One region of the Thalassotalea montiporae genome, then DNA from elsewhere that is predicted to be linked to it. Evidence: predicted binding sites of a transcription regulator. Region 1 holds the regulator's gene; the other holds the start of a gene.
What was found. Region 1 encodes LexA, which represses DNA repair genes until DNA is damaged. Its sites were predicted from a motif close to TACTGTATNNNNATACAGTA; they were not measured.
Positions count from the first base shown of each region.

Region 1 (3,182 bases):
ATTGTTCTCTTGGTGTCGAAAGCACCGAATAGAACTCAATACCTTGGTCAAAATATTTGTAATGCCACTTCCACTGAGAACCTGTAACTAAGATGGTAATGTCTGAGTTATCATTATCTTCCATCTCAATCAATGTGCTAGTGGCAGGCACTGCCATCGCGATGAGAATAACAATGGGAATGGCAGTCCAAAGTATTTCTACCTTGGTACTTTCATGGAAAGTTGCAGGCTTAACGCCTTTTGATTTGCGATGGAATACCATCGACCAAAACATTGCGCCGAACACTAAAATACCAATTACGGTGCATATCCACAGTACCAGCATATGAAGGTCATAAACCTCATTGCTGATTGCGGTAACCCCTTTGGTTAAGTTCAGCTCCATCTCCGCCCAAGCTGTGCTGGAAAACAACGTACTACTAAAAATGCTCCCCAAAAACAGCCAACCTAGGTTACGTCTTTTCACTCGACATCTCCTCTACCCTGTTGAATAACAAAGACATCAAAGCCGTCGATAGTAAAACTTTCGACGTGGGCTTACTTTGCAGATCGTGTTGTGATGTATGTTGTAATGTAGTTGTTGTGCGCACATCACTTATTCTTATGTTTTATTCGTTATTATTGTTTGCGCACTTTACAACCTAGAATTACTCAATTTTTAATCAAGATCTAGTGATTTATGATCAATTCTTATTATTTTTTCCTTATTTATCAGTAGAGTATGAGCTCTAATAAAAGAGCCCCGCGTCGATTAAATTATGTGCTATCAAGCGCTTGAGAGGGGATGCAGTCAACTAGAAAGTTTAGTAGTGATAGGTTTTTTGGACATAAAAAAGCCAACGAAATTCGCTGGCTTAATTAGAAAAATATAGGTCAGGTAACTAAACAAAAGACTATCAATCTATTCGTCTAGCTAATGATAAAAAAATAAACCTTGAAAAGAGATGCTTTATCTTACATCCAATCTGCATTTCGAATAACGCCAACAGCAATACCTTCAACGTTAAAGTGCTGACTGGTTAGATCAACTTCTATTGGTGCGAATTCTTCGTTCTCTGCATGCAGATAAACCACATTACCCTCGCGTTTAAAGCGCTTCACAGTAACATCATCTTCTACCCGCGCGACAATGACTTGGCCATTGTGAACATCAGTTGTTTGATGCACTGCCAATAAATCACCGTCCATAATACCGATGTCTTTCATACTCTCGCCGTTAACACGCAGCAAGTAATCTGCAGCCGGTTGGAATAAATTGCCATCAATTTGATAACGATCTTCTACGTGCTCTTGCGCCAATATTGGCTCACCAGCTGCAACTTGACCAATTAACGGTAAACCAGATTCTTCAACAAATGCATCGGCTAACCGGATACCACGTGAAGTACCTGGCAGCATTTCAATGTAGCCTTTCTTTGCTAGTGCTTTTAAGTGCTCTTCAGCAGCATTAGCTGATTTAAAACCGAAGAAGTCGGCAATTTCAGCTCGTGTTGGTGGCATGCCAGTATCAGCAATTTTATCTTTGATAAGCTCAAATATTTGAGATTGTCGTGCGGTTAATGGCTTCATAGCGATACAGGTCCTCTCCTGATATCCATACAGCATTACTGTAAGTATATACACACTGTATGGATATGCAAGACCAATTTAAAACGCACGATCTAGGCGAGAGAATATGCTGGCTTGCAATATTCCCAAAAGGCTAGGTTACATTCGCCAAATACCAAGGCATAGCTTCAAGAATACCTTGTTGAATACGATGGCTTGGATCGTATCCTAGTGCTGACTTTGCTTTAGAAACATCAGCTTGCGAGTGTCTAACATCACCCGCTCTAAAATCTCGATATTCAGGCTCTGTTGCAATCTGAACACTATTATCTGATAAGGCATGCTTGATAGATGCATAAAGCTCGTTGAGCGTCGTTCTATCGCCAAGTGCAACATTGTATACCGCGTTTTTCGCTTCAGCGGGCGCGGTGGCCGCTAGAATATTCATTTGTACGGTATTGTCGATATAGCAAAAGTCACGGCTGGTTTCGCCATCACCATTGATAAACACAGTGTCGCCTTTAATCATGGCAGCAGTCCATTTTGGAATTACCGCCGCATATGCGCCATCAGGATCTTGCCGGCAACCAAACACATTGAAGTAGCGTAAACCAATACAATTAAATTCATAAGCTCTAGCGTAGACATTCGCGTAAAGCTCATTAACGTATTTTGTTACCGCATAAGGGGAAAGTGGGCTGCCAATATTCTCTTCAACTTTAGGCAATGCCGGATGATCACCATAAGTAGAACTGCTGGCGGCATAAGTAAAGCTCGTAACATTTGCTTGTTTTGCTGCCTCAAGCATATTCAAGAAGCCTGTAACATTGGCTGCATTAGAGGTAATTGGATCTGCCAGTGAGCGCGGCACAGAGCCTAAAGCTGCTTGGTGTAAAACATAATCAACACCATCGCATACTTGTAAACAGGTGCTAACATCGCGAATATCGCCCTCTACAAACGTAAACGCCTGCCATTGCTCTGATGAAACGAGTTGTTTCACTTCTTCCAGGTTTTTTTGATAGCCTGTGGCGAAGTTATCAAGACCAACAACTCGTTGATCTAGTTTTAGTAAGGCTTCTAAAAGGTTAGAACCGATAAAGCCAGCAACACCTGTAATTAACCAAGTTTTAGGCTGCGCTTTCAATTCTTGGCATATTTGTTCGTACTTATTCATACACTCTGCTCTATAGACGCATATCAACTTGGTCTTTGGGAAGCACACACTTTAAGTCATACAAGACATGTGTCGCTTTACCTAACGCATGAATTTGCTCAGCCCCCATCGCTTTAAACTCGTCGTGTGCTACCGCCAAAATCACCGCGTCATAATCACCTTTTTTAGGCTCGGCAGTAAGCTTAATACCGTATTCTTCTTGCGCTTCTTCACAAGCACATAGCGGGTCAACAATATCAACATTTACGTTGTACTCTTTAAGTTCCTCAACAATATCAATCACTTTGGTATTGCGAAGATCAGGACAATTCTCTTTGAAGGTTAAGCCCATCACCAACACATGAGCCTGTTCTACTTGAATACGCTTTTTCAACATACCTTTGATAAGCTGTGAAACCACATAGTGCGCCATACCATCATTTAGGCGGCGCCCTGCAAGAATCATTTCAGGGTGGTA
Region 1 covers NZ_JBQRUO010000007.1:144,166-147,347, reverse strand. Annotated here, with positions in the region: gene coxB (cytochrome c oxidase subunit II) at 1-385, opposite strand, end outside; gene lexA (transcriptional repressor LexA) at 955-1,569, opposite strand; gene ACSLUR_RS16980 (NAD-dependent epimerase/dehydratase family protein) at 1,703-2,725, opposite strand; gene tviB (Vi polysaccharide biosynthesis UDP-N-acetylglucosamine C-6 dehydrogenase TviB) at 2,736-3,182, opposite strand, start outside.

Region 2 (3,182 bases), on a different contig from region 1:
CTGGTGGTCAGCGCAAGCGCTAAAATTATGCTTCTTGCTAACATGAAAAACTAAAATCCTACTACATGTGACAGAGGATAATACCCAAGCGAACTGATAGTTACAAAACAATTCACAATAAATTTACGCTGTTGTTATCCTGCCAATAATTCTTGAGCATTCGCTAAGCTGCTCTCGGTAATGGTGTTGCCTGCTAATAAGCGGGCAATTTCTTTGACGCGTGCACCTTCACTAAGTTCCGTAACACTGGTTTCGGTATGCTCACCATCGGTTAATTTCGCTACGAATAACTGTTGGTGCCCCTTGCACGCCACTTGCGGTAAGTGAGTGACACAAATCACTTGCGTATTTTGCGCCAGTTGTTGCAGTTTTGCTCCAACCATTGCCGCTGTTGGGCCACTAATACCAACATCCACTTCATCGAAAATAAGGGTAGGTGAAACCACTTTATCGGCAAGGATAACCTGCATGGCAAGGCTAATACGCGAAAGCTCACCACCTGAAGCGACTTTGTGCATGGCTTCTAAGCTTTGCCCTGGATTGATACTGACAACGAATAACACCTCGTCTTGCCCTTGAGCACTTGGCTTATCTGACGAAAGTGGCGTAATAGCGACATCAAACTGACCATGCGGCATATTGAGCGTCTGAATACTGGTAGTCACGTCGCTGCTAAGTATTTTCGCAGCTGCCATGCGCGAATCGGTAAGTACTTGCGCGGCCTCAAAATATCGCTGCTTGGTTTGCTCTATTTCATCAGCAAGCCCTGCTAAGCGAGTTTCATCACCCGTTAAGCCGTTCAGCTCCAACGCTAATTGTTGGTGGTAATCTGGTAATTGCTCTGGCGCGACTTGGTGTTTTTTCGCCAATTGAATGGCTTGTGAGTAACGCTCCTCAATTATGCTAAAGGCTTGAGGGTCTAGCTCTAGGCGATCGTGGTAGTGGCGTAGATCGTTATTGGCTTCTTCAAGCTGCACCACTGCGTCATTGATTATGGCGGCGATATTTGCGAGTTCGCTATCGTAATGGGCGAGTGTTGATAGGGTATCGTGACATTTTTGCAGTGCATCAAGCGCATTAAACTGTTCGTTTTGCGAGAGAATGTGCAGTGACTCCATGGTGTCAGACAAAATCTGCTGACTATGGCTAAAGCGTTTGAAGTCGGCTTCAAGTGTTTGAAATTCATCAGCTTGCAATGAAAACTCATCCAACTCTTGCACTTGGTACTGCAATAACTGTTTTTTGGCTTCGCGCTGCTGCTGGCTAAGCTCTAGTGCTTCTAACTCTGCTACTTGTTTGCGATAGCTTTGATAATAGTGCTTAACGTTGTCGATAAGATCATCATGCCCAGCAAATGCATCTAACATTTTGCGCTGCTCATTGGGTTTAATGATAAGTTGATGATCGTGTTGACCATGAATATTGATCAGTAACTGGCCAAGCTCTTTTAATTGTGCCAGTGGTACTTGGCTGCCATTAATAAATGCACGAGAGCGACCTTCGGCAGAAATCACACGGCGAAGAATACATTCTTGTGATTCAACAGTGCCGTTTGTTGAATCGCTATCTGATTGACTTTGCTGTAGCTCCTGACTCGCTAACCATTGCTGGGCAAGTGTATTGTTGGTGACATCAAACGTGGCTGCTAAGTCGGCTTTTTTTGCCCCTGGCCTTACCGTGTTTGTGGTTGCGCGCTCACCTAAACAAAGGCCAAGCGCATCTATTGCGATAGATTTACCTGCACCAGTTTCACCAGTAATAGTGGTCATGCCTTGTTGCCAGTCGATATCCAGAGCTTTGACAATGGCAAAATTTTGAATGGTCAGTTGTAACAGCATAGTCATGTATAAATAAACAGTGTTTAGCTGTCAATTTATACAGTAATCGTCAGTTGTGCAAGTAGAAAGTGAATCTTGCTGTAAAAGTTTTATGCTAGCTGTTTGAAACTAATAGAGTTTATTGCCCCAGCTTAGTTTGTTTCTAAGCACGTTGAAGTAACTGTGATCCAATGGATGAATAAGGCGCAGGGTATAAGGGCTTTTCTTGATGATTACCTGATCACCTGGCATGACCGCTAAAATAACGTGACCATCACAGCTAACTTGTAAATTTTCGTGGTTATCGTTAGCGAGAATTAACTTAATTTCGCTGTCACCATCCACCACAATCGGGCGGCTGGTTAAGGTGTGCGGGAACATAGGCACCAGCGATAGGGCATTTAGATTAGGTGTTAAAATTGGCCCGCCTGCCGACATTGAATAAGCGGTTGAACCTGTTGGCGTAGAAACAATTAAACCATCTGAGCGCTGGCTAAACATAAAGCTGTCGTCAATGTAGACTTCAAACTCAATCATGTTAGCGACTTTGCCGGCATGCAGCACCGCTTCGTTAACGGCACTATTAGAGCTTTTTAGTTTACCGTGGCGATACACTTCCGCTTCAATAATAAAACGCTGCTCTGAGCGAGATTCACCGTGCAATATTGCTTCAAGTGGCGGAATAACATCTTGAGGTGATAAGTCGGTCAAGAAACCTAAGTTGCCACGGTTAACGCCAATAACACCTATGCTGTAGCCAGACAACACTCGCGCTGCGCCGAGCATATAACCATCACCACCAACGACAATCGCGAGATCGGCCTGGTCGCCAATATCGGTTAACGATTGAATATTTGGTTCACAGTCAGCGTCAATAGCGCATGCAACCGAGCGCTCAACTAATACTTGGTAGTTATTTTCAATTAAATACTGGTGCAGTGTTGAGATGGTCGCGCTTGCGCCTTCGTGATTTGGTTTACCAATAAGGCCAACGGTTTTATACAACTGGCTCATGACGTTATATGCCTGAATTCTTCTTGTTATCGGCAGTGTCGCTCTTAAATTTTCACTTGTAAAGTCAGGGATTTAATAAATCTTGAAAAATGGAGCTTGAAACCAAAATTCTAAACCCCATAATTAGCAACAATTATGTTTTACCGGAGAGATTTTCATGACCACTGAGTCGAACGAAAACCCTATCAACGAAAATAAGACAGCCGAAGAGATTGCTGCTGAAGAGATTATTGCCCAAGCTGAAGAGCAAGTAGAAGAGCAGCACGAACACGCGCATGAAATTTTAAGCGAAGAGCAAGAAAAAATTAACGAGCTAGAACTAGCATTAGCTGCTGCTCAAGCAACGGTTGC
Region 2 covers NZ_JBQRUO010000003.1:296,162-299,343, reverse strand. Annotated here, with positions in the region: gene ACSLUR_RS11960 (outer membrane protein assembly factor BamE) at 1-44, opposite strand, end outside; gene recN (DNA repair protein RecN) at 135-1,838, opposite strand; gene nadK (NAD(+) kinase) at 1,947-2,831, opposite strand; gene grpE (nucleotide exchange factor GrpE) at 2,989-3,182, shown strand, end outside.
Region 2: a site for LexA is predicted at 1,864-1,883, ahead of recN (DNA repair protein RecN). Genes of this name have one in related genera too.